Regions from separate parts of the Paenibacillus sp. PvR098 genome, predicted to be linked through region 2. Evidence: a T-box and tRNA genes for the amino acid it is inferred to sense, from the RefSeq annotation. Region 2 holds a T-box; the other regions hold tRNA genes.

Region 1 (9,928 bases), 2.1 Mb from region 2:
ATTTTTGCTGATAGCTATTTTTTTACCACTGGGCTGCAGAGTGATTTCCTCATATATCTGTTCGCCCCAAATACCGTCGACCATTCTCTTCTTAGCCGGTATATTTCCAATACCTAAGATTAACGGCACGGGATAACTTTTCATCAAGTCCTGGAACAAGCTTAATCTTTTGGTTCTCCATTCTATGTAGGGATTGTTATTAGGTCTATCGAAAAAATTAAAGGCGTCAATATAACTTTTTTGGTTGATATTGTCGTAGGGCAAAGGATCGGCTTCACGTTTCCGCGGAAGAGGACGCCAATCCAAGAGGGCCGTTTGAATGCCGGGCCGATCAGTAAACAAGCCACCCTCCATAAGGAAACGTTTAACGTCTTGAATTACGTTATGATCAGCTTGTTGAAACCATGAATGAATGGGCTGATCCGGATGTTCCAAGGCTAAAATCATTCTGGAACATAATCGTAGGAACGGACTTCGAGGCACGCGCACTTCTCTCCCCGGTTTCCATTGATCCTGTTTCCAATAACCCTTTGTCCAATCCCCATGGACACAATGATTAACGTTTTCTTTATATGTAAAGCATATGCTTGCAATATTATCTTCCACACTTCGGTCTCCAAGACCACCTTCATTACCCAAGAAGATGATTTGAGCCTTGGATACATCGCCATAACCAATAAAAGACAACAAAGAATGAATATGCTCTTCCGTTAAGTACAAGGGTTCTCTCTCCTTTTATCTCACACCGGTACCGAATTTAGTAAGCGTATTTGTGGCAGCAATTGACCATGCGCCTCAACACCCTAAGAATTTTCCGATCCTCTTATTTATTTGCTTCATCGCCTATTCTGATATAAGCCCTCTGCCAGATTCCGAATCACATTTCGTTTAGCCAACATCTCTACCCATCGGGCAGGAATTCCTTCTAATCCATAATAAGCTCCCGCGAGCTGACCGTATACGGCCCCCGTTGTATCGGCGTCGTCGCCCAGATTTACGGCGAGAAGCGCCCCCTCTTCATAAGAAGTTGACTTAGCGAACGCCCACAAGGCCGCCTCCAGGGACTTGATCACGTACCCGGTTCCCTGTATCACCGGCGGCTCGCTTCTGCGGTAAGAACCGTCTCGAATCTCTTCTACCCGCGGCGTTAGAGGCTCCTCCCCCAGCCATTCCCTGAACGCCCCGGGTTCCAACATTTCATCTTTGGACCATCCGTGCAGTGCTGCCAGGATCAACGCTGCCAGAAATTTGCATGCGTCCACACATTCCCACGTCGCATGTGTGGTTTTGGAGCTTAGCGCCGCATAGCGAACGGCTAAAGCCGGCTGCTCGGCAAAAAACATCGGTACAGGGGCCAACCTCATGATGGAACCGTTGCCGGCCAAGTGCGGACTTTCCAAGCCGCAGTAGCCCTCTCCGGATTGCTCGAACCGCGAAATTGCCTCACTAGTGGCATTGCCGACATCAAAACATTCTCCCGTGCTGCTCATATAGCCCTCTCGCATCCATTGCCTATACCGCGTCATCTGATCTACGGGATCGAATCCGCTGGTGGAAAGCAAACTCTCCGCCAAACATAGCGCCATGGATGTGTCATCCGTCCACTGGCCAGGCAGCAGGTCAAACACACCTCCGCCCACCATATCATGCACCGGTGCAAACGAACCGGGGGAACAAAATTCGACCGTTGTTCCTAACGCATCTCCTGCGGCCAAACCGAATAAACATCCCTGGTATCGATCCGAACTTAGCGCAAGCCTAGTATTCATACAACAGCTCCTCCTCCATCTAATCCATCGTTCGATCCTTCCTTCGGCTGAGCGGTTTGCCGTCTTCTTCTCATTCTCACAGCAGCGTCGATGGCGCGCTGAAAATCAGGAGAGAACTGCTTCCGCCATCGATGCTCTGCTTCCTCCAGCGGCGTCCGCCAGTAATGACTGTCGAACGGAGGCAAGCCATCAATGGAATCTATCAAATACGTGGTCATCTTGCCGAAGGTGCTGCTCGATGCCTTGGCATTACTAGCACCCTGCTCGAAAACCACCCTCCAGGCTTCCTTATAAGAACAGCAGCATAATGTTCCGGTTTGTTCGTCCTGAATAACAAACCCTATTTTGCTCTGCAGATCCTTGTTCTGTTCGAAGGTTACCAAGTGCAGGATTTGATAACGATGCTGCGGCGAAGGTGATACTCCCTCCATCCGAATCCAGCTATCCTCCCACTCGTCCTTTTCTTCGTCTATCGCAAACAGCCGAATAAAGCTTCCGAACAGAGTCTGGTATGCGAGGTCATCCACAATCCAGAGCTGTTCAGTGTACGAGATGATTTCACCCAAATAACATTCGTCCCTCGTAATATCTTCTTTCACAACCAGGACTTGCCGGTCGGGGTTGATGCGGCTGCCCTCGGCTGCGGTTCGGTACAATAGGACGCCGGGGCCCCGCTCATCCCTATACTCCGTTGATACTACACGGTACCAATTGCCCTGAAATTGGACCAACGAACCGTTCTCGGGATGACCATCAAGACTTTCGGGATCAACGATGATTTGCACAAGATTTCTCCTTCCACGAATTTCAAATTATCATACAACCGGAAATGCATCAACGAGAAAAAAAGGAGCAACTTCCCCATTTTAAAAGGTACTTCATCCGTATTTGGTCTATTCGTTCGCTCGACTGTGGTAGTTCATCATACGCGAGCATACCGGACACTCTACTTCTTCTAATGACATAATGGAAACCTCATTTGCACAAATCCGGCATAAGGAAGTATGGATTTTTTCCTGCGTCGCCGTTTGTGCCGTTACAACTTGCAGATAACGGTCCACCGCGGCGCATGGCCGGCAAATGCCAAGCTCCCATCCGGAATAAACATACGGCTTGCTTGAAACCTGAATTTCACGCCCCCTCCTCTTCGCTAGAAACGAGGGCATATAGGGCTGATTCCGATCGGCCCTCTGCTTCTCTAATTGAAGCAAAGAGCCTTCTAGTACTTCACCCCACATCTGCTTGATTTTGGGATGCTGTTCAGCTTCCATTTCCTTTTCAATATCTGAATAGGCATCTCTGATAAACGAACTCCCGCCTAACCAATAGCTTCGGTTCCAACCGCATTCACATGACAGCTCATACAGGGCACTCATTCCAATACTTCCTTTCTAAATATCCATTCTTTATCCAATTCACCTCTTTGTCCCACCTCTCCTTCTCTTCCGGGCTATATGTGTTTATACAGTTTCACTCCATCCGTTGGAGCCTTCCAATCCACATTACCCCTTCCAATTTCATTTGTTATCTATACCATAGCAAAAAGGACGTAACCTAAGTGTTACGTCCTTCCGGAAGCTTAACCGTATTTAAGGGACAGAGCAAAGCAGAGTCGTACCCAACATATAGATTAGGCGTACGACCTAAGTATTTTATCGATGACCTCATCATGATTCTTCTTCAAATCTGCAGGCAGCCAACTGTTATATTGCTTGTAGATTCGAATGGAATTACTGAATAATTCAATATTCTTTTTGAAATATTTTTCCTTCTTTTTATCAAAATCAAGATTACTCTGTGCCGTATTTTTCCTCCGGGAGATTAACACAAGATTACCAAGTTTATCTGTCCATTCTGACCGCTGATCCGGGGTAAAGTTTTTCACCCACTGGCTTGAAAGATCCGGATTTTGCGGCAATATGTGCTCAATGCTGATCATTTGCGGCGGTGAAAATTTCGTAGTATGACCGAGATAAAGCAAATCTAATTTCAACAGCAAGTATCTGGCATACCTGCGCCCATATATTCCGCCTGTAAGTATCCTTTTTAGATCTGCTGTATTCACACTCATTTCTGAGGATGATATTACATCCTGCGGGGTTTGAGCATCATCTATTTTTTTGATAATCGAGTTTACATTCTCAATTCTGAGCGTAGGTGACAGCCCAACGATCCAATCGCAGGAGAACTTATTATCCAGTGCTTTCACAAATTCAAGAAGCTGATTGGTTTTGAATTTATTATAAAAGTGTAAAAGTGCGGCCACCCAATAATCCGCTTCGAGTCCCTCTTTCATGAGAGTCAAATAGTTATTCAATTCAAAGCTATTGAACAAAGTATAATGATCCTGATCAAATAGATAGTTGTAATGTTTATAATAGGTATCAATAAATTCAAAGGTGTTCTTTCCTTTTTCGAGCAGAGCGGGCTTGCTGTGATACGTTTTGTTTATTCGATCAAACTCTCTTGGAGCATAGATGTTTTCTTCGAATTCCTTGAGCAGATTATATCCGGCTTTTTGCTTCACCAGAACCGTTCTTAAATGAGACAGGAAATTATCAAAATCTTCTCCAAAATACTCTTCTATGCTTTCCCACTTCTTCGCATAATTCGTCCGCTCAGCCGCGTCTTTTACTTTTGCAAGGTTTTCTGCCTTTAAAATATCACTGTTTCTTAGCTTGATCCCTCGATTATTCATCACGGTAAACAAGTGAAAAGCATCTTCCAATTCTTCCGCGGCAACATAGATCATCAAGACATTGGATCTTAAATAAGGGAAGAACTCGTCAATCGAATGGCCATTGCTGAAATAATCTCTAATCGTCAGTATGGCGTTAGCCATATTTTTTATAGAGATATCTTCATCTTTACGACCGGCAAATTGCTGAAGCTCTTGGACCCTTGCGGTTCCGCCTTCTTCTTTGATATATGAATTAACAAAATCCTTTACCTTGTCCCGTATATCAAAAACAATCCGAAGCCTTTCAGGAATATTATCATCCGGATTGGCCATTTGGTATATCGTTTTGCGGCAGGTTTCAATCCTTGAGGAATTGGTGACCGGCGTTAAATCACGAATCACAGAGGTAATTAAAAACAAAGTCGTCAGCCTTTGCTGACCATCCAGTAAGTCATACTCTTCATAATTTGATTTTCCATCATTATTATCGGTCTTCTTTAATACCATGGAACCCAGGAAGTATTGAGAATCGGGATTGGAATTTCTCGCCTGATACACATCATCGAGGAGTTCTATCAATTGATCGCTTCCCCAAACATATGGACGCTGATACTCTGGTATCCTGAACCACTTTTGAAATACATCTTGATCGTTGTATAAGTAAGACAAACACACTAACCCATTTTCTTACATCATTCGGTAGAAATCAATACCAAATAAGAGGCGTACCATTCCTGATGACCATTCACAGAACGACAAATAACCCGCCCAGGTTTGCACCTGGGTCGGGTTACTTTCGTTACTCATGAATTCACCGTATTAAACCATGATTTTGCAAATATCATTGGTGAATTCCACCGGATCATGGATAGGCAATCCTTCTATCAATAGTGCTTGATTGTACAATAGGTTTGTATACAAATTTAATTTCTCTTTATCCTTTGCATAAGCATCCTTTAAGGATTGAAATACCTCATGATGGATGTTAATTTCCAAGATCTTCTCCGCTTTCACATCTTGTCCGCTAGGCATGGCTTTCAAAATCTTTTCCATTTCTATCGTTAAATCGCCCTCTGCAGACAGGCAGACAGGATGGGTTTTCAGTCTCTTGGATGCTCTGACATTTTTCACTTTGTCTGTCAGTATGCTGTTCATGTATTCAAAGAGGTCTTTGTTATCGTTCTCTTCTGCATCCGAAGAATTCTCACTAGCATCCGATTCAATCCCTAAGTCGCCGCTCGATACGGATTTAAATTCTTTCTCTTTATAGGTCATGAGCATTTTGATGGCGAACTCATCGATATCATCGGTAAAGTATAAGATCTCATACCCCTTGTCAGCTACCATCTCGGTTTGGGGGAGCTTCTCTATTCTTTCAATCGATTCTCCCGAAGCATAATAAATGTACTTCTGATCTTCAGGCATTCTCGAGACGTATTCATCCAAGGTGACCAGCTTCTTCTCCTTGGAGGAGTAGAACATCAGCAGATCCTGCAGCACTTCTTTATGGGTGCCGTAATCACTATATACCCCGAATTTTAACTGTCTGCCAAAGGATGTATAGAACTTCTCATACTTCTCTCTTTCATCCTTTAACAAGCTTTGCAGTTGGCCTTTGATTTTGTTCTTTATGTTTTTGGCGATGAGACTTAATTGTCGATCGTGCTGAAGCATCTCTCTAGAGATGTTCAAAGACAAATCCTCGGAATCTACCATTCCTTTGACAAAGCTGAAATAGTCGGGAAGCAAATCGGAGCACTTATCCATGATCAGCACACCATTGGAATAAAGCTCTAACCCCTTCTCATACTCCTTCGTGTAATAGTCAAACGGCGTATTCTCCGGGATAAATAGAATGGCATTATAGACCACGGCACCATCGGCGCTAATATGGATATGCTTTAAAGGCTTATCAAAACCATAACGTTTTTCAGAATAAAAATTCTCATAGTCTTCTGTCGTAAGCTCGTTCTTATTTTTCCGCCAAATCGGTACCATACTGTTGATGATTTGTTCTTCTTGGTATTCCTCGAATTCATTCTCGCTGCCTTCTTTAGGTCTTTGTCCTTTCACATCCATCTTGATCGGGTATCTAATGAAATCGGAATATTTTTTGATAATCGATCTTAAACGGTACTCTTCAAGAAACTCATCATATTGATCATCCTCGGTGTTCTCTTTAATCTTCAAAATAATTTCCGTACCTGCCGACTCTTTCTCGCATGGCACAATGGTGTAGCCGTCTGCTCCCTTGGATTCCCATTTGTAAGCTTCATCGCTGCCCAAAGCCTTGCTGATGACCGTAACTACATCGGCCACCATAAAAGCGGAATAGAAGCCAACCCCGAATTGACCAATGATATTGTGCCCATCCTTCGATTCATTTTCTTTCTTAAACGCTAACGAACCGCTCTTGGCGATAACCCCCAGGTTATTCTCAAGATCCTCTTTTGTCATCCCAATCCCCGTATCGGAGATGGTCAATGTTCTGCTTTCCTTATCAGCCGTTACTTTGAGGTAATAATCTTCTTTGTTAAACACCAATTGATCATCAGCTAACGCTTTATAATAAATTTTGTCGATGGCATCACTGGCATTCGAAACGAGCTCTCTCAAAAAGATTTCTCTCTGCGTATAAATGGAGTTAATCATCATCTCTAATAATCTTTTGGATTCTGCTTTAAACTGTTTTTTTGCCATGAATAGGTCCCCTCTCAATCCGGTCTACGGTTAGCACTCCAGACAACTGAGTGCTAACCCTTACTTTTATATTACATATGCCATTTTTTGATGTCAATATGTTACTGAAAGTTCCAAGGCAAAATCGACTTGGGCAAGACACCAAACAAGAAAATGGAAGATGTATAGAATGGGTTTCTGGATCAAATCTTAGCCATCATTCTATTTTGTGACAACGTTTGCATCTATTAATACGACTGCACCATAGCACAACTATATTTTTTCACAATAATGTCTTGATAAAAATAAGGAAATAAGACTTATTCCGATTTGTCAGGACATTATTTGTTTTAATAAAGGTTTACTAATTATCTACATCATTGCCGTGATACGGATTGCACATACACTGATTTAGTTTACACAATAGAAAAGCCGCGGTTATCCGCGGCTTAAATCAGTAGATGGTATGTAGTTTTATATTGGTTGGTGAATCAACTTCTCCTAGCCTTGACTATATTTACAATAATGGTCGGGACGACACGATTTGAACATGCGACCCCCTGGTCCCAAACCAGGTGCTCTACCAAGCTGAGCTACGTCCCGTTAACATTTAGCGTAAGGATAAAAGCAAAATTCGAACCAGCGACCCTCACCTTGGCAAGGCGAAGCTCCACTCGTTCTATTTCCGCAATATTGGTGCGCGTAGAGGGACTTGAACCCCCACGGTCTCCCGCCAGATCCTAAGTCTGGTGCGTCTGCCAATTCCGCCATACGCGCGTATTGAAAGTGAGCCATGTAGGACTCGAACCTACGACACCCTGATTAAAAGTCAGGTGCTCTACCAACTGAGCTAATGGCTCTAGCTATGAACTGGGGATCTAGGATTCGAACCTAGGCATGACGGAGTCAAAGTCCGTTGCCTTACCGCTTGGCTAATCCCCAATAATCAAAGAGTTATCGAGTACTTAAATCCATACAAGGGTTTTACAATGTTCTACCTTTTAATATACCCTAATGGAGGCTGATGGATTCGAACCACCGAACTCGTCAGAGAACAGATTTACAGTCTGCTGCGTTTGGCCACTTCGCTAAGCCTCCAGAATGGTGCCGTCGAGAGGACTTGAACCCCCAACCTACTGATTACAAGTCAGTTGCTCTACCAATTGAGCTACAACGGCACATATGGCGGAGCCGACGGGATTCGAACCCGCGGTCTCCTGCGTGACAGGCAGGCATGTTAGGCCTCTACACCACGGCTCCGTGTTTGTTTGATTGTGGGGAATAGTAATGTAGTGATTACCCCATCATCGTATTTGGTGGGCCCTAGTGGACTCGAACCACCGACCTCACCCTTATCAGGGGTGCGCTCTAACCAGCTGAGCTAAAGGCCCTAATTGCTTATAAAAACAAAAACTCCCACAAAAGTGGGAGTTTTCTGCTTGGCGACGTCCTACTCTCCCAGGACCCTGCGGTCCAAGTACCATTGGCGCTGGAAGGCTTAACGTTCGTGTTCGGTATGGGTACGCGTGGTTCCCTTCCGCCATCATCACCAAACATATTCAGGTTTGCGCCCTGAAAACTGGATCGAAACAAAGCATGCTGAAGTTCATGTATTTGGATAAGCCCTCGACCGATTAGTATTCGTCAGCTCCACACGTTGCCGCGCTTCCACCCCGAACCTATCAACCTCGTCGTCTACAAGGGGTCTTACTAATTGGGAAATCTCATCTTGAGGGGGGCTTCACGCTTAGATGCTTTCAGCGCTTATCCCTTCCGTACTTAGCTATCCAGCCGTGCCTCTGGCGAGACAACTGGTACACCAGCGGTACGTCCATCCCGGTCCTCTCGTACTAAGGACAGCTCCTCTCAAATTTCCTACGCCCACGACAGATAGGGACCGAACTGTCTCACGACGTTCTGAACCCAGCTCGCGTACCGCTTTAATGGGCGAACAGCCCAACCCTTGGGACCTACTTCAGCCCCAGGATGCGATGAGCCGACATCGAGGTGCCAAACCTCCCCGTCGATGTGGACTCTTGGGGGAGATAAGCCTGTTATCCCCAGGGTAGCTTTTATCCGTTGAGCGATGGCCCTTCCATGCGGTACCACCGGATCACTAAGCCCGACTTTCGTCCCTGCTCGACCTGTTTGTCTCGCAGTCAAGCTCCCTTATGCCTTTGCACTCTTCGAATGATTTCCAACCATTCTGAGGGAACCTTAGGGCGCCTCCGTTACTCTTTAGGAGGCGACCGCCCCAGTCAAACTGCCCACCTGACACTGTCCCCATACCGGATCACGGTACCAGGTTAGAACTCCGATACGATCAGGGTGGTATCCCAACGTCGCCTCCACACAAGCTGGCGCTCATGCTTCTCAGGCTCCCACCTATCCTGTACAGATCGTACCAAAGTCCAATATCAAGCTGCAGTAAAGCTCCATGGGGTCTTTCCGTCTTGTCGCGGGTAACCTGCATCTTCACAGGTATTAAAATTTCACCGGATCTCTCGTCGAGACAGCGCCCAAGTCGTTACGCCATTCGTGCGGGTCAGAATTTACCTGACAAGGAATTTCGCTACCTTAGGACCGTTATAGTTACGGCCGCCGTTTACTGGGGCTTCGGTTCACAGCTTCGGATTGCTCCTAACCGCTCCCCTTAACCTTCCAGCACCGGGCAGGCGTCAGCCCGTATACTTCGCCTTGCGGCTTCGCACAGACCTGTGTTTTTGCTAAACAGTCGCTTGGGCCTTTTCACTGCGGCCCCCTCGGGCTATTCACCCTACCGAGGCACCCCTTCTCCCGA
Region 2 (9,928 bases):
GCATGGACCGGTTTGAAGGTCAGCGGGCTTTTTCATTTGCAGAATGGATAATCATAGGATCATTTCTTTCGGCACATTTATTTAGGCAAATACATCATGGCGAGCTCTTTGATATGTCTATTTTTTAGTGTAATTTCGTTTCGGCGAGGCATGGGTTCCCATGTTTCTACATGGTCCAGCCACGTGGAGGGAAGTTTTTCACTGCTGTAGGGCTGCCATTGATTAAGCCATGAGGGCGGCAGAGCCAATCTTGGCTCCTTCTCCAACTGCCCGATTAGCGGGTGCTCGCTCATTTCAAGCCAAAGCAGGCTCCATGCACGGGGAACAACACGCCAAATATCATATCCGCCGCCGCCCAGCGCTACCCAACGACCGCCGCAATATTCATGAGCCAGCTGATGGATGAACCGCGGCATCGCCCGGTATATTTCCATACTGCAGTGCATGTGAGCGAGTGGATCGAAAGCGTGTGCATCACAGCCGTGCTGTGATACGATTAAATCAGGCTTGAACTGTGCCGCCACTTTGGCGAGCACTTCCTCAAAGCATTCCAGCCACGATGCGTCTTCGGTATAGGGCTCCATCGGTACATTAATGGTAGCTCCGAAACCGGTTTCATCTCCTCGTTCATTCACTGCTCCAGTTCCCGGAAACAAATATTTCCCCGTTTCATGGATGGAAAAGGTGCAAACGGAAGGATCCGTGTAGAAGCTCCATTGCACGCCATCACCGTGGTGCACGTCCGTATCGATGTATAGTACTCGAAGGCCGTAAGCGCTTTTAGCATGCGCAATGGCAATCGCCGCGTCGTTGTAAACACAAAACCCTGCACCTTTGCTCGGCATGGCGTGATGCAGTCCACCGCCCAAATGCAGTGCATGCTCTGCTTCGCCGGTTATGACAGCATCCACGGCCCGGATTGATGCCCCGACTATGCTTAGCGTGATGTCGTTCATTCCGGGGAAGAAGGGGGTATCTTCTGTGTCCAGCCCGTATTTCCCTGCCAGCTGCAGCCATTCCTGTTCAGGTGCAGGGTGACTTAGCGCGGTAACGGCAGATACATATTCCTTGGAATGCACGCGATAAAGCTGGTTTTCTTCTGCTTTGCCCGGGGTAATAACGGATTCAGGTGCCAGGGCACCCGCTTGTCGCAGCAGATCTACTGTCAGAATCAATCTTTTCTGATTAAAGGGATGATTATCGTTGAAACGATATGCTGTCTCATTCTCGTCATATATGAACAAAGCTTTCGCATTCATGTCTTCTCGCGCCTCCATCAGTACATAAACCGCTGTCGGAAACGAACACGGTCGAACTTTTCGACAGAGGACAGAGGTACGTTTTTGCCGATGCGCACCATCAGACAGTTGGCGGGATGGGAGCAAATTTCCGGATCGTCGGTGGCATACCAGACCATATCGACGCTTTTCATCAGCTTTTCCATCATATCGCGATACTGCCAGACCGTGAGCCCGCTTGATTCCAAATCCCAATGCCAATAATATTCTGTAGTGAACGTGATGACGTTCTCCAATTGCTCGCCTTCGAATGCCAGTTGGATCAACTTTTTCCCAAGGCCTACGCCACGATAATCATTAGCGACTTCAATCGCACCAAGCTCGATCAGGTCCTCCATACCGCCTTCTGACCAGCGCTCCAGCTCATCGGGATAATGGAAGGTAACATAGCCTACGATTTGATCGGAAATTCGTGCGGCTATGATCCGTCCCTCCGGCAGTTCTGAAATTTCAACTAATGCTTCCGATTGCTCCTTGGGACGGCGAAAGGCGTCTAGATCCGGATGAAGGGTGTACGTACGCAGCCGTTCGGGAGAAATGGGGCCCTCTACTATCATCTCAGTGTTCTGATATGGGATAACCAGGGAATGAACTATTTTGATATGCTCCATCTGCGTTGATCGACTCCCTTCCAGAACTTTCACAATGTTAGCATAACAAAAATTTGGTCGAATAAAAAGGGTTGTGGTATAATAATAATCGATCCCTATGAAAGCGTTTTAATTAAATAGGTAAGATGGATCTGGGAGGTATGTGGAGTGGACCACGCGAATGTAGAAAGCATTGCACCCGTATCAACATCATCTAACATGAAAAATTATGAAGAAGAGCGTGCCGGGTTCAACTGGGAAGCGATCGAAAAAACGTTTACCTGGTCCGATACCGGAAAAGTCAACATGGCCCACGAGGCGATTGACCGCCATGCCGATTCTACTCGGAGAGACAAGATCGCGCTTTATTATAGCGATGATCGAAGAGACGAGAAGTACACTTACCTCGATATGAAGCTGCAGTCCAATCGCTTTGGAAATGTGCTTCGGAAGCTGGGGGTAGGGAAGGGCGAGCGTGTGTTTATTTTCATGCCGCGCACACCTGAGCTATACTTCGCATTACTGGGATCGATCAAGATCGGCGCTGTTGTGGGGCCGCTTTTTGAAGCTTTCATGGAAACCGCCGTTAAGGACCGGCTGGAGGACAGTGAAGCCGTTGCGATCATTACGACGCCTGCTTTGCTTGAGAGGGTGCCAGCAGCGAATCTTCCGCAATTAAAGCATATCATTTTGGTGGGGCAGGATATTACGCTTGCCGAGGGCCAAGTTGATTTTCATAAAGAAATGGCTTCCGCTTCCGAGGAGCTGGACCTGGAATGGGTTGACCGTGAAGATGGACTTCTTATACATTATACGTCGGGTTCTACAGGCAAGCCGAAAGGCGTTTTTCATGTTCATAATGCGATGCTGCACCATTATTACACCGGCCGGGTCGTGCTTGACCTGCAGGAGCAGGATGTTTACTGGTGTACCGCCGATCCGGGTTGGGTTACTGGGACATCCTATGGTATTTTTGCGCCATGGCTTAATGGTGCGACCAATGTAATCCGCGGAGGAAGGTTTAGTCCCCAGGACTGGTACAAGACGATCGAGAAATACAAAGTCTCCGTATGGTACAGTGCACCAACCGCATTCCGCATGCTGATGGGAGCAGGGGACGAGGCCGTGAAGCAGTTTGATTTGTCCTCGCTCCGCCATGTGCTTAGCGTCGGGGAGCCATTGAATCCGGAGGTCGTGCGTTGGGGTCTGAAGATATATGGCCAGAGAATCCATGATACGTGGTGGATGACTGAAACCGGAGGTCATTTGATCTGCAACTATCCTTGCATGACGATCCGTCCTGGTTCGATGGGCAAACCAGTCCCAGGAGTCGAAGCGGCGATTATTGATGATGCGGGCAACGTACTGCCTCCTTACCGTATGGGTAATTTGGCCGTGAAGACGCCTTGGCCGTCAATGATGCGTAAAATTTGGAAAAACCCGGCCAAATACGAGGAGTATTACCGCATTCCCGGATGGTATATTTCCGGCGATTCCGCCTATATGGATGAAGACGGTTACTTCTGGTTCCAAGGCCGAATTGACGATGTCATCAACACAGCCGGGGAGCGAGTAGGTCCGTTTGAGGTGGAAAGCAAGCTGATCGAGCATCCGGCCGTAGCCGAAGCTGGCGTTATTGGCAAACCGGATCCAATGCGTGGTGAAATCATTAAAGCGTTCATTGCGCTGCGGGAGGGATATACTCCTTCTGACGAATTGAAAGCCGATATTTCACAGTTTGTCAAAGTTGGGCTGTCCGCTCACGCCGCTCCGCGAGAAATTGAGTTCAAGGATAAGCTGCCGAAGACGCGCAGCGGGAAGATCATGCGCCGCGTGCTTAAAGCATGGGAGCTGAATTTGCCGACAGGCGACCTCTCTACGATTGAAGATTAATAACCATGCAACAACGAATAAACCCGGTCAACTGTGACCGGGTTTATTCGTTGTTGATCAAACCATTATTTTTTGTATCTTACTGGTGCGGATTGTTTGGATTCCCCTGCATTGTTCGACGCTGAAATCCGATAATATCCATCATACGAAACCGCGTAATAGCGGAATTCCGTAGCTCCGGTTACGCTTCCGATCTTCGAATAGCTTCCGTCTTCCTTGTCGCTGTAATAAACGGTATATTGTTTCACTTGATCTTTACCGGGGTTCGCTTTCCATTTCATCTCGATTCCGCCGCCGCTGGACTTTACACTCAAACCCGTTGGAGTGGAGGGGGCCTGTTTGGGGTGTTCTGTGTTCGCGGGATCCGAACCTGCTCCCGAATCATTCGGGAGCCCTGATACGCCTTGACCTGCTCTGGGAATGGTCAGCGATTGATCTTCCTCGTTCGGAGGTGTGAGCAGCTGACCTAGCGACCCGTCTGTATAAGCCGCTTGGCTCGGCGCGGATTCCTTACCCGCTACGTCTACCGCAGTGACGTAATACCCGTATATGCCTCCTCCAGATACCGTGTCTGTAAACTTCGTTTCTTCTCCTGCGATAATGACTTTTCCATTTGCCCGTTGGAACGTATTACCGTTAGCCGAACGATAGAGACGATAGCCTACGGTATCCGCACTGCCGCTGGCTTGGAACGTGATGACGTTGGTATCTCCCGAACGGGTAGATACAACGGTCGTCGGTACGGCAGGAGGGTTCCCGTCATCTTTCCGAGGATCGTTTTTCGACGGCGCGTCCGTAACATAGTCGGCCGGACGATAGAAGCTTAGGCTTCTTTTGCGGTTCGCCGGGAGCTTGCTAATGACGCTCTCAAGCTCTGTAAACAGCTCGTTAAGCGGTTTTTCTCGCCGTATGACCAATCTCTCCTGAACGAAATCAGCCGGGGTTTCCGCTTGAGCGATATAATTAATTCCCTTGTAAGAAATAATGGGCAGCCTGACCAGAACATTGTCTTCTTCGGTTGGCAGGAATTTCTTGTTAAACAAGTCTGTTACTTGTTTACCGGCTTTCGTCGTCGCTTCGCTAGGAAGTTTACCTGATAAGCTGGATACTGTCATTTGCACAATATTGTCGGGACGCTTGAACTCTTTGGTAGGGAACAGCTCAGGACGCTTGTCGATTGCGATATCCATGGTTGTGGCCCAAATATTTTTGGCTCGGTTTGTCCCGCCGGTCTGTTTGCTGAGCTTATGGATCGGCAGCTCGTAACCGGCCCACACACCCAAAGTAATATCAGGCGTGTATCCCATAAACCAGGCATCTGCGTCATCCTGAGTGGAACCTGTTTTGCCGACGATCGGGATTTGGCGATAATGCTTGAATTTCTTCATCAGGTCGGTAGCCGTACCTGAAGTAATAACGGTGCGCATCATATCCGTCATTAAATAGGCTGTCTGCTCGGAAAAGGCGGTGGTCGGGTTAAGCTCGTGTTCGAAGACGGCTTTACCGTTCGAGTCCGTAATTTTTCTGATCATATAGGTTTCGTTATAGACACCATTATTGCCGATCGTCGCATACGCGTTAGTTAATTCCTTTACCGTTACACCGTACCTTAAGCCGCCGATGACACCGGTTTGGGCAACATAATCGGCCTCCGTGATCGATTTAATGCCCATCTTGCCGGCAAATTCCCAAGCTTCCTTAATACCGACGACATCAAGAAACAGTTTGATCGCCGGAATGTTGTACGATTGGTCTAAAGCTCTTCTGGCGGTAATCAGCCCACGATATTTGTTGTCCCAGTTTTCCGGGATGTGATAGCCGCGTGTTCCATCCCTTAGGATGACCGGAGAGTCATCGATGACCGATGCGGGTTGAAGGCCTTTTTCCATGGCGGGCAAAAATGCGGCGATCGGTTTCATGGTAGACCCCGGCTGACGGTACGCTTGGGTGGCGTGATTTAGCTGCTCTTGAAAGAAGTCACGTCCTTCCATCATCCCAAGAATCGCACCTGTCTTACTTTCCATCATGACAGCTCCGATTTGTTCCATTCCCTTGACCTTATCATCAGGCGAGAAGTTTTTCGGATCCTGTGCGATGGTGCGCATCGAGTCGTAAATCTCTTTGTCGATCGTCGTATAAATATGATATCCGCCGCGGCTAAGCTGCACTTGGATATTTTTGAGTTCTTCGTTATATTCTTCAGGACTTTCCCGCGGGTTCAAATCCGGATGCTCCGCTTTCAGCAGTGCTTTGGCGGCTTCCTTCTCTACTTCCATCATTAAATAAGGGTAGGTGGAGTAAGCTTTCTTCACCCGCTCGGCGAGCGATCCCTTCAGATCAAATTGCAGCGCTTCCTGGTACTGCTGCTCGTTGATCTTTCCTTCCTCCAGCATCCGACGAAGCACCAGCTGCTGGCGCTGTACCGCACGTTTGAAGGCGGCACTGTCAAATACTCCGCTGCTGTTGAAGGTGGAATAATTGCTCGGCTGTTGGGGGAGACCGGCCAAATAAGCAGCTTGGGCAACATTCAGCTGATTCAAGTCTTCAATATTGAAAATCCCTTTGGCAGCGGCCTTAATTCCATATAAATTGTAACCGGATGAGCCATTGCCGTACGGGATTTTGTTCAAATAAGCAAGAAGAATTTCGTCCTTAGACATCACGCGTTCCATCCGCATCGCAAGCAAAATTTCCTTCGCCTTCCGGCTATCGGCTTTCTCCAGAGAAAGGTAGACACGTCTTGCCAGCTGTTGGGTAATGGTACTGCCCCCGGTTTGGATGTCTTCATTCAGAAGCTTTTGGGCGACCGCACGCATCGTTCCTTTCATGTCAATTCCATTGTGTTCATAAAAGTGGTTATCTTCAATGGCGAAAACGGCATCAATCACAAGCTGCGGGATTTCGTTCAAGTTGGCCATTCTGCGGTCTTCCTCGGTACGGATTTGACCAACAACCGTATCATCGCGGAAATAGACGAACCCGGTCAACGCATCGTCTTGCATCTGGGCCAGCATGGATTCCTTGGCGCGCACGGGATCGTCCTTGACTAAGGCCGATACGTAACCGAAAGCTGCACCTCCGCCGAGAAATCCGGCGATGATTCCAACAATGAAGATCCATTTGAATGAGAGCAGCGTGTATTTTCCAATAGATAATAGAATTTCTTTATAGTTTTCAGGTTGTTTTTCTTTCTCCATAACTGCGGTTTCCTCCCGATTGGAAAACATTACTTAAATAGTATAGCATAACGAGTCAAGTTGGGCATCGAAGTAAGGCCTCTTTAAGAGTGACTGTTCCATGACATTTGGCTTATTCAAGGTTATGTATTGAGGGGTTTGACACCGTTTGCGGCCGTGTGGTATAACTAGGTTTAATTACATCACAGTCAAATGCGTTGAAGGACATCCAGTAGGATAAGGACCCAAGATTTCAGAGAGCCGGTGGAAGGTGTGAACCGGTACTTGACCTTAAGCTGAATTACCGTCCGGAGCAGTGGAAGGGAACGCTTGCTCGCCGTTATACGGCGGAAGGCTGGTAGCTTCTGATCGGGCCGCGCCCGTTATCCCTTGAAGTGAAAGCTATGATAGACAGTATACCTGGTGCTGCGGATTTGCGTAATACATGGTTTCGTCTGTTAGGCTTTAATTAGGGTGGTACCGCGAGCTAAACCTACTCGTCCCTTGAGGATGAGTAGGTTTTTTTGTATTTTCACAATCTGGGAGGAATAAAGCTAATGGTAAAATGGGAACAATTGACTTCGGAACAGCAGCAAGAGGTGAATCGCCAGCTGGAAACGATCCGGCGCGGCGTTGTAGAGATCGTGCCGGAGGACGAATTGAAGCAGAAGGTGATCGATTCCGTAGTAACAGGCAAACCGCTTAAGGTTAAGCTCGGTCTGGATCCCTCGGCTCCGGATATTCACGTGGGGCATACGGTGGTACTGCATAAGCTTCGCCAATTTCAAGAGCTCGGACATCAGGTCCAGCTTATTATCGGTGATTTTACAGGCCGCATCGGGGATCCCACTGGAAAGTCGGAGACGCGGAAGCAGCTGACGGAAGAAGACGTAAAGCGGAACGCATTAACATACCAAAAGCAAATTTATAAAATTCTCGATCCGCAAAAAACACAGCTGTTCTATAACTCGGAATGGCTTGGACCGCTTCATTTTGCTGATGTCGTTCAGCTTTCTGCCAAGGTGACTGTGGCGCGGATGCTTGAGCGGGACGATTTCTCCAAACGGTATGCTGGAGGTCTGCCGATTCACATCCATGAGTTCTTTTATCCGCTCATGCAAGGGTATGACTCGGTTGCGTTAAAAAGCGATATCGAGCTCGGCGGAACCGACCAGAAATTCAATTTGCTGATGGGCCGAACGCTGCAGAAGGAATATGGCGTTCCAACGCAAGTTGCCATTATGAACCCGCTTCTTGAAGGACTTGACGGTGTACAGAAAATGAGTAAGAGTCTCGGCAATTATATCGGAATCGATGAAGAGCCGAACGAAATTTACGGGAAAGCGATGTCTGTCCCGGACGAGCTAATGCTCAAATATTATGAGTTGGCTACAGATATTTCGAATGATGAGCTGCTGAAGCTGCGTGATGGCATAACACAGGGAACTGTACATCCGCGCGATGCCAAGATGCGCCTGGCTCATACGCTTGTCCGGATGTATCATGGAGAGCAGACGGCTAATGATGCACAACAGCATTTTGTCACCGTATTTCAGCAGCGGGCATTACCGGACGATATCGAAGAGGTGCTCCTCCCAGCGGATGCGCTCGAGGACGGAAAGATCCGCATCTCCAAGCTGCTTGTTACGCTCGGACTGCAGGGCTCAAACAGCGAAGCTAGACGGAGTGTACAGCAGGGCGGCGTGAAGGTGAATGAACACAAAATCGAGGATCCGAATGAGGAGCTGACGCCTGAGGGCGGAGAAATCGTACAGGTCGGGAAGCGTAAATTCGCCAGAATCAAGCTCGGATAGAACAAAAAAACCTTGGTTCTTTGTAAAAAAGAACCAAGGTTTTTGTTTTATTCTCAAGATTAACGGCTGTAGAATTCGACGATTTGCTTCTCATCGATTTCTTGAGCAAGCTCGGAACGCTCAGGCAGGCGAACAAATTTACCTTCTACTGCGCCTTCGTTGTACTCAAGGTAAGCCGGCAGGTAGTTGCGGTTAGCCAAAGCTTCTTTAACAGCAGACAGGTTACGGCTTCTTTCACGAAGACCGATGACGTCGCCAGGAGTCACGAGGTAAGAAGCGATGTCTACTTTCTTGCCGTTTACAATAACGTGACCGTGTGAAACGAGCTGACGGGCACCCGCACGGGAGTTGGACAGGCCAAGGCGGTATACGAGGTTGTCCAAACGGCTCTCAAGCAGGATCATGAAGTTTTCACCGGAGATCCCTTGCATCTTCGTTGCTTTGTCAAACAGGTTGCGGAATTGCTTCTCGTTCAAACCGTACATGTGACGCAGCTTTTGTTTCTCTTGCAATTGTACACCGTAGCCGGACAGCTTCTTGCGTTGTCCCGGACCGTGTTGTCCTGGAGGGAAAGGGCGTTTCAATTCTTTGCCGGTACCGCTCAAGGAGATGCCGAGGCGGCGGCTTAACTTAAATTTAGGACCAGTGTAACGTGACATGGATTAGAGTGCTCCTTTGTAATTAAAATTAGGTTAGGTTTAATAACGGGTGAAGCGTGTGCCCGACTTTGTTTCCATGCCATGGTGGCATCCGAAGGGAAATACCCAGCCGCGGTCCCGTCGGCAACAAAATCTAACAGAGGGTGACACAAACTTCCACGATAAGCATGCTGGGGTAAAACCCGAAGAAACATACTTATTCTCGACTTCTAATTTTATAAGATAATACAGGGTTGTGTCAAGTCACAATCCGGTTCGAGAATCCTTTCTTTTTTTGGTACAATGGGGAAAGCTTTTAGAAGAAGGTTGGAGCATGGCCAAATTGGAAAGGTCATCACTTGTCGGCAGTGGATGATAAACGGGGGAGAAAGAGACCCGTTGAAAAGGAGAGAGGTTCATGCGCGATCCGCGACTGCAGCAGTTAGCCAGAAGTATCGTAAGCTATTCCTTGGATGTCCAGGCGGGGGAGAGGGTGCTGATCGAAATGATCGGTTCCGA
Region 3 (9,928 bases), 3.0 Mb from region 2:
CGGCCGTAACTATAACGGTCCTAAGGTAGCGAAATTCCTTGTCAGGTAAATTCTGACCCGCACGAATGGCGTAACGACTTGGGCGCTGTCTCGACGAGAGATCCGGTGAAATTTTAATACCTGTGAAGATGCAGGTTACCCGCGACAAGACGGAAAGACCCCATGGAGCTTTACTGCAGCTTGATATTGGACTTTGGTACGATCTGTACAGGATAGGTGGGAGCCTGAGAAGCATGAGCGCCAGCTTGTGTGGAGGCGACGTTGGGATACCACCCTGATCGTATCGGAGTTCTAACCTGGTACCGTGATCCGGTATGGGGACAGTGTCAGGTGGGCAGTTTGACTGGGGCGGTCGCCTCCTAAAGAGTAACGGAGGCGCCCTAAGGTTCCCTCAGAATGGTTGGAAATCATTCGAAGAGTGCAAAGGCATAAGGGAGCTTGACTGCGAGACAAACAGGTCGAGCAGGGACGAAAGTCGGGCTTAGTGATCCGGTGGTACCGCATGGAAGGGCCATCGCTCAACGGATAAAAGCTACCCTGGGGATAACAGGCTTATCTCCCCCAAGAGTCCACATCGACGGGGAGGTTTGGCACCTCGATGTCGGCTCATCGCATCCTGGGGCTGAAGTAGGTCCCAAGGGTTGGGCTGTTCGCCCATTAAAGCGGTACGCGAGCTGGGTTCAGAACGTCGTGAGACAGTTCGGTCCCTATCTGTCGTGGGCGTAGGAAATTTGAGAGGAGCTGTCCTTAGTACGAGAGGACCGGGATGGACGTACCGCTGGTGTACCAGTTGTCTCGCCAGAGGCACGGCTGGATAGCTAAGTACGGAAGGGATAAGCGCTGAAAGCATCTAAGCGTGAAGCCCCCCTCAAGATGAGATTTCCCAATTAGTAAGACCCCTTGTAGACGACGAGGTTGATAGGTTCGGGGTGGAAGCGCGGCAACGTGTGGAGCTGACGAATACTAATCGGTCGAGGGCTTATCCAAATACATGAACTTCAGCATGCTTTGTTTCGATCCAGTTTTCAGGGCGCAAGCTTTGGATTTGTATAATCTTGGAGAGATACCCAAGTGGCTCAAGGGGACCCTCTGCTAAGGGGTTAGACTGCGTAAGTGGTGCGAGGGTTCGAATCCCTCTCTCTCCGTTTGATAATATGGCGGCGTAGCTCAGCTGGCTAGAGCGTACGGTTCATACCCGTAAGGTCGGGGGTTCGATCCCCTCTGCCGCTACCAAATTTTTAATTGATTTTCATGCAATTTTTATGTTATGATTCGACATGTTGTACAAGAATGTATGGAGGCTTAGCTCAGCTGGGAGAGCATCTGCCTTACAAGCAGAGGGTCGGCGGTTCGATCCCGTCAGCCTCCACCATAATTTGCCGCTGTAGCTCAACTGGTAGAGCAACTGACTTGTAATCAGTAGGTTGGGGGTTCAAGTCCTCTCGGCGGCACCAGTTTTAATAATGCGGAGCCGTGGTGTAGAGGCCTAACATGCCTGCCTGTCACGCAGGAGACCGCGGGTTCGAATCCCGTCGGCTCCGCCATTATTTTAAAAACGGTATAATCAATATAAGACAAGCTATAGTACATAAGGCTCGGTAGCTCAGTCGGTAGAGCAGAGGACTGAAAATCCTCGTGTCGGCGGTTCGATTCCGTCCCGAGCCACCATTGCTTTATTATACGGAGGCTTAGCGAAGTGGCCAAACGCAGCAGACTGTAAATCTGTTCTCGTCCGAGTTCGGTGGTTCGAATCCATCAGCCTCCACCAGTTTATTTTAAGAGCCATTAGCTCAGTTGGTAGAGCACCTGACTTTTAATCAGGGTGTCGTAGGTTCGAGTCCTACATGGCTCACCATTAGGTGAATAGTTAAGAGACCTGTCAGGGTCTCTTTTTTGTTTTTTAACGGCCACAGGGCCATGATATTATCCTCTCTTGAGGTTAAATAGTCGGCTGCTCGAAGCGCTTCAAATGCACGAAGCGGCGAGAGTTTTGCCCGATAAGCCCAAAACTTTTCGCTTGTTCCGAAAACAGGAGGACAGGAGCCCCGGGCAGTACCGGAGGAAGCGGCAAGGCGGATACGTGATTTGGAGCTTGATTTAAACAAGACCGCTTCGGCCAGGTGCCGTGGCGGTCTTGTGTCTTGTCACGGGCCTATAATTCCATCCGGGATGCTCTTTTTTTAATATAGTCCGCAGTACGGGAGGCCAACGCCATGACGGTATTCGTCGGATTGCCAGCCCCCGAGGTCACGAATATGCTGGCGTCGCAGACGAACAGATTCGGAATGTCGTGAGTCTGGCCGTAGGAATTAACGACAGAGCTATCAGGGTCCGATCCCATGCGGCAGCCTCCCATGAGATGGGCTGTATCGGGCACGACGAACTCCGGCTTGCCCCCGGCTGCCTGTAGGATGCCCTTCATTGTACTTACGGCGTGATCGATGAGCAGCTTATCGTTATCTCCGTAGCTGAAAGTAACCTTGGCCCGCGGCATGCCGTTCAAATCTTTCTCATCGCACAGTGTGACGGTATTGTCGGGGCTGGGAAGCACCTCGCCGACCATGGTGATGCGAGCGTAGGCGTTGTAATCGAGCATCGCCTCGTGCAGCTTAGACCCCCAGACCGGGCGGTTTCCATCGGATTTGGAGATTCCTTTGGCGAAGCTGAGCGGCCTGACGCCATGGGCATGAAGCGTATAGCCCCGAGCTACCTCCCCCGATAGGTGATAGAAATCCTGCGTAGTCGCGAGCACCGGGGTTCCTTTATACAGCCGTACATCGTGATCGAACCGCGCGTAGACATCGTTGCTGCTGTGCGTCATGAACGCCTTGCCCACCCAGCCGCTGCGGTTTGCAAGCCCGTTGGGAAACTGGGCATTCGCCGAATTCAGCAGAAGCCTTGGCGTCTCCACCGCATAGGCGGATATAATGACCAGTTTAGCCCGCTGCTCGTACGCCGTGCCGTTATGAACGAAGGTGACCCCCGTCGCCCTGCCGTCCTTCCCCATATTCACTTGCGTGACCATACAGTCGGGAAGAACTTCCGCGCCGGCTTGAATCGCTTTAGGGATATGCACGATCAACGTGCTGAATTTGGCGTTCGGCATGCAGCCCTGCGTGCAGAAGCCGCGGTTGATGCAGGGCGGCCGGTCCTCGAAGGGAGCGGACAGAATGGCGAGCGGGCTGACGACCCAGCGGATACCGAGCTTTTCGCAGCCCTTGGCGAACAATTGGGCGTTCAGACTGATCGGATCCCGCTCCGGGTATGGATAGGGGCCGTGAAATGATCCCCAAGGATAATGCTTCGGACCCGATACGGCGATTTCTTTCTCGACTTTATCGTAGTAGGGGGCAAGGTCTGCATATCCGATTGGCCAATCCTCTCCTACGCCGTCAAGCGATTTGGCATTGAAATCGGTCTCGTGAAAACGCAAGAACACGCCGGTAAAATGCACGGTGCCTCCTCCTACGCCCTTGCCGCAATTGTTATGTCCCATCTGGAGTGGGTCGGCGCCGTCTACGATGCGCGTGTCCTGCCAGCCGAGCTGCTGCATGGCCAGCTCATCGCTAGCAAAGTCGTGCTGCGGGTCGCGCCATGGGCCCGCTTCCAGCACCACGACCCGCATCCCGGCTTCGCTGAGTTCCTTGGCCAGAACGCCTCCCGCCGCACCGGCACCCACAATGACGACGTCCACCGTCTCGCCCTCGTATTTACGCTTCATGCTTTTCTCTGCTCCTCCTTCGCTTCCCAAGGATCGAGCTGCTCCATACGCGCGTAACCGCGCGGATAAGCCGGTCCGCCGAATCCGATCTCCGACCATACTTCCGGATGGGAATAATACGCCTCTATGCTCATGGTCAGAAGCTTCTGGAAGAAAACCTGCTGGGGGACGTGCCTCCATACCTCGAGAGGAACGGCCTCGCCTTGACTGACCTCTTCCATGAGCTGTTTTTGCTGCTCCTCCTCCAGATGAAAGAAAAGCTCCGTATGTATGGATTGGCATGCCTTTTCCAACGCTTCAAGTCCCTTGCGAACCAGCACTTGAGCAGGCGGAATTCCGGGCTTGCGCTGGCTTTCCTCTCCCGATGAAAGCGACTGATCGATGTGGTCGAGCACGAACTGGATGATCTCCGGACGATGGTCATCCACTAACAGAGAGCACCACGATCGCAGCATTTCTGCTTCCACGACCGTAAGGAAGCTATGGTTCCCGGAGGTTTGCAGCCGGGAGTTTAGAATTTTTCGTGTATGCTCATCCCATTCATGCTGCTCGTTCATCACATTGTAAGAGGGATAGCGGGTTAAACGTTTCATAGGCAATCTCACCTCCAATAGTAAGCGATCAGGCCGAGCACGCTGATCGCCATATACATGATAGGCATCATGATGGGCGGGCCAACCAGGAAATTCCGCATACTATAGCCGCCGACACGCACGCCTACGCCGTGGAAGTGATAGTAGAATCCGACCGCTCCGGTCATCACGCCGAGCCACATCAGGAAGACGAACAAAGAAAGCAGCCAATCCGGCCGGGAGACCGCGATCCAAATGGCTGCCAAGCTGTAGATTGGCGATGAGATGACAGGCGACCACATTGATTTGTGGTGGAAGTTCTGGCGGTAATGCGAGAGAGTGACCTGTACCCAAACGGCCAAAAAAGCAATGCCAACAAATAAAAATACAACGCGCTCCAAGGACCAGCCGGTCCAATTCATAGGGATCTCCTCCATGTAATATTAGGAATGGGCATCGGTCTGTCCGGGATAGGTTAAGGAACCAAAAGGCATGATAGCCAATTCAAGCCCGGGTTCCTTCAACAGCTCTTTCAGCGTCGCTTCTAGATTGTCTGCCGGTCGGAAGCCCAGAAGCTCCGTCATATGACGTGGAAGGGAGGAATGCAAATAAACGGGATAACGGCTGAGAACCTCGTCCACGTGGAGTACTTTGTGGGCGCCGAGCACAAAGTGCTCCTTCAGTTTGGCCGTCATCCGCTGCCGGTCCGTCATCGTTTCCACCCAGTACTGGAACACGCCGTTGCCGAGCCCCTCGGAAAGCTCCGCTGCCATCACGATGGAACCTCCCGGTTTGGTGAATGCTGCGGCGTTGCGCAGCGCTTTTAATGCTTGATAGAGCTGCCGGTCCTTCGGGTCCCCGCCGGGAGCAACAATAGAGAGATCGTATTGCTTGCGTACGGGAATCACAAAACGGGACGCCGCGAGGGATACTCCGGCCCGATGGGCCATCGTCAATTGCCCTGCTACCGCATCCAGCACATGTTTGTCCATATCGACGATCACGTTCAGAAGAAAATGAATCGGGGCGAAGGTATGCGCCTCCTCCAGATCACGATGGATCGGATTATCCGGATCTCCTGCAGCAGCGCGGTGCTGCAGCGATAAACTGTGATTGCTCTCAATACAGGGTTGGGAGGCGACGCCGGGAATCAGGGCCTTTACTCCCCCGGAGATGCCGACCAAGGCATGCGGCTCGATGTTGCCCGTAGCGATGCGCAGCGGCGCCTCCACGACCCGCCTGTTGATCTCCACCGGCGTGCCGAGAGAGGTCATTCCGACACGTACGCAATCCTCAGGCGCTGCGGAATGATTATGCACCCGTATACGCTGATACACGGTCTCCCCGACGAGCCCTCGCAGTTCCTCGTCAGTATGCTTTCGGTGTACCCCAAGCGCTACGATGATATCGATCCCGTCGTCTTGAATTCCGGCAGCCCCGAGCTCCTCAAGCAGCGGTTCCAGCAGAAGAGGGGTTGGGCAGAGCCTTGTACCGTCACTGACCAGAATGACCGCCTGACTATGTCCGGCAGCCAACTCCCGGAGCCTGGGTGAACCGATCGGTGCTGCCATTGCTTCCCGAATCCGGTGTAAGGAGCGGTCATCCATGTCGGAACGCTCCTGCACATAAGTAATCGTTTCAAAAGAATAGGTTGAGGGGATTTCGAAAGAGACTGTCCCCCTGCCGTAATGTAAGCTATAAATGATCTTGTCCCCCTCGGAATGCTCTAAGATGAAGCTTGTTGTAAACACTTTAAATTATTGCCACATTCCAATAATTTATCCTGATTTGATGAGGTATTAAGCGAGGCTACCGCTTCCTTTTGGTTTAGGCGGCAGGGCAGTTGTGCTACAATATAGACAAGAAAAGCGAGAACATCTTCATATATTAGATAATAAGGGTTGGGAGCCAGGAGATGGATTGGGAACTGTTAAGGGAACAGCTCGAGAAAACGTTGAATGTCCCGGTAAAAGCAGTCAAATGGTCATGGGAAGACTGGCGGCGCGATGCGCGGGAGAACGGATCGGGCAGCTTGACCAAGGCTGGGGAAGTGTTTTTTCTCGTACAGAAGGAAGGGCCGGATGCCCGGCTGCTCTCCGTGCAGGAGGAAGCGGTTACTCCGGTAGAACGCCGGCTTATGGAGCTGATGATGGACACGCGGAAGGCGCAGGACAAAAAGAGCCCGGCTTCCGTAAGCGAATTGGAGCGCAAGGCGGGGCTTGTGCGCGAATGGTTTCGAGAGCAGCAGGAGCTCGGATTTGTCCAAGCCGAGATGCCGGATACGCTCATATCGCAGTTGTCGCTGTATTCTACCAAAATTCCGCTGCTGCTGTACGGCGATTATACGACGTCCCGCCGCGTGCAGTATCATGAGCTGAAAAAGCTGCTGGAATCGTTTTTTGATGCGGAAATTACTTTGGTTCCCTTGACGGACAAAGAATGGCTCATGCTGGCCCCGGAAAAAATACTATCCATAGATGACAAAGGGGAACGCGATCCTCATGAAGAATCGCAGGATGATCTGCTCGCGGCAGCAAGCTACGGCTTACATGAAATGCTGGAGAATGAATGGGTCGGCGAGTGTCACCTGGCTGTCCATTATCCGATCCTCCCTTCCAAATCGCTCTACTCTGCCATTTTGCAGCTGAGGGAGACGATGATGCTGGGACGAACGTATCAGGTCGGCAGTAATACGCATTTGCCCTGGGAGCTTCAGCTGGAAAAGTTGGTGCATCTGATCCCCGAAGCGGAAAAGGCCAGTTTTTTGGATCGCGCGCTGAAGCGTTTGGACGTGGCGTTCGACCCGGAGACAATCACCACGTTGGAGCATTTTTTTCAGCTCGACTGCAACGTTAGCGAAACGGCCAAAAAGCTGTATATTCACCGGAATACGCTTTTGTACCGTCTGGATAAGTTCAAGCAGGAGACCGGATGGGACGTTCGGACGTTCAACCATGCGGTATTGGTCAAGATTGCCATGCTATTGTACAAAGTAACGAAAAGAAAGTGATTTTTTTGTGAAGATTGTGCATAGTCATCTGATGGTGAGGTAGGGTATGATTTAACCATATCACGATACTATCTCGTAGGGGGAATTAATCATGGCAGGTGTACGCTTAAACCACGTCGTCAAAAGATATCCGGGTGCTGAAGAAGCAACGGTAAAGGACTTTCATCTTGATGTTAAAGACAAAGAATTCCTGGTCCTCGTAGGCGCTTCCGGTTGCGGTAAGTCTACTACACTTCGTATGATCGCCGGTCTGGAAGAAATTTCTGAAGGCGAACTGTATATCGGCGACCGTTTGGTGAATGACGTAGCACCGAAAGATCGCGACATCGCGATGGTTTTCCAATCCTACGCGTTGTATCCTCACATGAACGTGTATCAAAACATGGCTTTCGGTTTGAAGCTTCGTAAGTTCAAGAAAGCCGACATCGAAGCTCGTGTACGCGAAGCGGCGAAAATTCTCGACATCGAGCATTTGCTGGATCGTAAGCCGAAGGCGCTCTCCGGCGGTCAGCGCCAGCGTGTAGCCTTGGGTCGTGCGATCGTCCGTGAACCGCAAGTGTTCCTGATGGACGAACCGCTTTCCAACCTTGACGCCAAATTGCGCGTACAGATGCGTGCGGAAATCAGCAAACTGCACAAACGTCTTGAGACTACCGTTATTTACGTAACGCATGACCAGACGGAAGCGATGACCATGGGCGACCGGATCGTCGTTATGGATAAAGGCATCATTCAACAAGCGGCTACTCCTGAAGAAATCTACAACCACCCTGTGAACATGTTTGTAGCGGGCTTTATCGGTTCCCCGTCCATGAACTTCGTTACCGGCGGATTTGCGGATCAAGGCGGAAGCTTGTACTTCAAAGCTCCTGGCGTGGACGTAGAATTGCCAGAAGGCAAAGCAAAAGTCTTGCGTGAAAAAGGTTATGTAGGCAAGGAAGTTGTGATGGGCGTTCGTCCGGAAGATTTCCACGAAGAAGCCATCTTTATGGAAGCTTCTCCGAACACGATCGTCAACGCTCATATCGAGGTTGCTGAGAACCTGGGTCACGAAATGTTCCTGTACTTGAACGGGATCGGTACGCAAAGCGTAGTAGCTCGTGTTGACGGACGCGCAGGCGTGAAAGAAGGTACCAACGTGAAATTGGCTATTGATATGAACAAAGTTCATTTCTTCGATAAAGAAACAACGCTTTCCATCATGCTCCACTCTTAATTTCTACGAGTTTTCAAAGGCTAGCCCTGAGGGGTTGGCCTTTTTGGATTTTGCGTTATCCTAAGGGTATCTTCTTCCGGTTGATTTATGTGCCGGATTTCGTTAGGATGAGAATATTGGGATAAAAAGGAGAAAGAGCACGATGCCGAAAAAAGTGAAAGTATCCGATTTGGTGAGAGAGTTCCATTTGGAAATCATTTGTGGTGAAGAAGGACTCAAGCGACCGATTGCAACCTCAGATTTATACCGACCGGGCTTGGAAATGGCCGGCTATTATGAATTTCACCCGCACGATCGCGTCCAGATTTTGGGGAAGACGGAGCTCACTTTCTTTGATGGCTTGTCTGCCGATGAACGCATGGACCGAATGCAGAGGCTTTGTTCCCCGGTAGAAACGCCATGCATCATTATCAGTCGCGGGATGGAAACGCCCATCGAGTTGCTCGCAGCGGCGAATGAACATCAAATCACCGTGATGCGGACGAATATGGCAACGACGATCCTGGCCAGCAGACTGACGGGATTTTTGGAAAATCGGCTTGCTCCCTCGACAACGATACACGGGGTATTGGTTGATGTATATGGGATCGGTATGCTGATCTCAGGCTCAAGCGGCATCGGGAAGAGTGAGACGGCGCTCGAACTGGTCAAGCGCAGCCATCGGCTTATAGCTGATGATGCGGTGGAGATCCGGCAAACCGCAGACAACCAACTGATCGGCAATGCGCCTGAGCTGATTCGGCATCTGCTCGAGATCCGAGGTATCGGGATTATCAATGTAATGACGCTGTTTGGTGCAGGTGCGGTACGCACGGCGAAGAAAATCTCGGTGGTATGCAAGCTGGAAAACTGGCAGCAAGATAAGCAGTACGATCGACTAGGACTGGATGAGGAAACGACGCGTATCATCGATACCGACATTCCGCTGGTCACGATCCCTGTACGGCCTGGTCGTAACCTGGCGGTGATCATCGAAGTGGCGGCTATGAACTACAGATTGAAGCGAATGGGATACAACGCTGCGCTCCAGTTTACCAATAAGCTGACGGAATCGCTTGCCGAAGACATGGACGATATGGAATAGAAAAATTACGGCTCATCATTTTATGAAGGCAAAGGGAAGGGAGTCTAAGCATGTTTCTTGCGATTAATCCGGTTGCGTTCTCCATCGGTCCGCTGAGCGTTCATTGGTACGGCATTATTTTGGGTACGGCCGCTTTGATGGGTCTGCTGCTTGCTATACAAGAGGGTAAGAGATTCGGTATGTCGCCCGACTTTTTTATGGACTTGGTCCTGATCGGGGTACCCTCGGCGATCGTTGGTGCAAGGATTTATTATGTAGCATTCCAATGGGATGATTATAAAGACAATCTGTGGGATGTGTTCAAAATATGGGAGGGCGGTATTGC

Evidence for each region. The T-box of region 2 lies ahead of tyrS (tyrosine--tRNA ligase). A T-box ahead of a tRNA ligase gene usually reads a tRNA of that ligase, here a tRNA-Tyr.
Region 1: it encodes a tRNA-Tyr, which carries the amino acid that the T-box ahead of tyrS (tyrosine--tRNA ligase) is inferred to sense. The anticodon was not compared.
Region 3: it encodes a tRNA-Tyr, which carries the amino acid that the T-box ahead of tyrS (tyrosine--tRNA ligase) is inferred to sense. The anticodon was not compared.

What each region holds. Positions count from the first base shown of each region.
Region 1 covers NZ_JAFIBU010000001.1:2,469,963-2,479,890, forward strand. Annotated here, with positions in the region: gene JOE45_RS12265 (hypothetical protein) at 1-720, opposite strand, end outside; gene JOE45_RS12270 (ADP-ribosylglycohydrolase family protein) at 837-1,769, opposite strand; gene JOE45_RS12275 (hypothetical protein) at 1,766-2,554, opposite strand; gene JOE45_RS12280 (hypothetical protein) at 2,663-3,145, opposite strand; gene JOE45_RS12285 (DUF262 domain-containing protein) at 3,400-5,118, opposite strand; gene htpG (molecular chaperone HtpG) at 5,269-7,149, opposite strand; tRNA gene JOE45_RS12295 (tRNA-Pro) at 7,655-7,731, opposite strand; tRNA gene JOE45_RS12300 (tRNA-Leu) at 7,823-7,905, opposite strand; tRNA gene JOE45_RS12305 (tRNA-Lys) at 7,916-7,988, opposite strand; tRNA gene JOE45_RS12310 (tRNA-Gln) at 7,999-8,070, opposite strand; tRNA gene JOE45_RS12315 (tRNA-Tyr) at 8,144-8,226, opposite strand; tRNA gene JOE45_RS12320 (tRNA-Thr) at 8,231-8,306, opposite strand; tRNA gene JOE45_RS12325 (tRNA-Asp) at 8,312-8,388, opposite strand; tRNA gene JOE45_RS12330 (tRNA-Ile) at 8,443-8,519, opposite strand; rRNA gene rrf (5S ribosomal RNA) at 8,566-8,682, opposite strand; rRNA gene JOE45_RS12340 (23S ribosomal RNA) at 8,743-9,928, opposite strand, start outside.
Region 2 covers NZ_JAFIBU010000001.1:386,622-396,549, forward strand. Annotated here, with positions in the region: gene JOE45_RS01910 (acetoin utilization protein AcuC) at 78-1,259, opposite strand; gene JOE45_RS01915 (GNAT family N-acetyltransferase) at 1,277-1,909, opposite strand; gene acsA (acetate--CoA ligase) at 2,057-3,781, shown strand; gene JOE45_RS01925 (transglycosylase domain-containing protein) at 3,847-6,978, opposite strand; T-box leader at 7,167-7,465, shown strand; gene tyrS (tyrosine--tRNA ligase) at 7,515-8,771, shown strand; gene rpsD (30S ribosomal protein S4) at 8,831-9,430, opposite strand; gene JOE45_RS01940 (aminopeptidase) at 9,828-9,928, shown strand, end outside.
Region 3 covers NZ_JAFIBU010000001.1:3,436,293-3,446,220, forward strand. Annotated here, with positions in the region: rRNA gene JOE45_RS17020 (23S ribosomal RNA) at 1-987, shown strand, start outside; tRNA gene JOE45_RS17025 (tRNA-Ser) at 1,058-1,145, shown strand; tRNA gene JOE45_RS17030 (tRNA-Met) at 1,157-1,233, shown strand; tRNA gene JOE45_RS17035 (tRNA-Val) at 1,297-1,372, shown strand; tRNA gene JOE45_RS17040 (tRNA-Thr) at 1,379-1,454, shown strand; tRNA gene JOE45_RS17045 (tRNA-Asp) at 1,468-1,544, shown strand; tRNA gene JOE45_RS17050 (tRNA-Phe) at 1,593-1,668, shown strand; tRNA gene JOE45_RS17055 (tRNA-Tyr) at 1,683-1,768, shown strand; tRNA gene JOE45_RS17060 (tRNA-Lys) at 1,780-1,855, shown strand; gene JOE45_RS17065 (GMC family oxidoreductase) at 2,153-3,721, opposite strand; gene JOE45_RS17070 (gluconate 2-dehydrogenase subunit 3 family protein) at 3,718-4,314, opposite strand; gene JOE45_RS17075 (hypothetical protein) at 4,323-4,715, opposite strand; gene JOE45_RS17080 (nickel-dependent lactate racemase family protein) at 4,737-6,044, opposite strand; gene JOE45_RS17085 (PucR family transcriptional regulator) at 6,209-7,303, shown strand; gene JOE45_RS17090 (ABC transporter ATP-binding protein) at 7,395-8,519, shown strand; gene hprK (HPr(Ser) kinase/phosphatase) at 8,662-9,603, shown strand; gene lgt (prolipoprotein diacylglyceryl transferase) at 9,654-9,928, shown strand, end outside.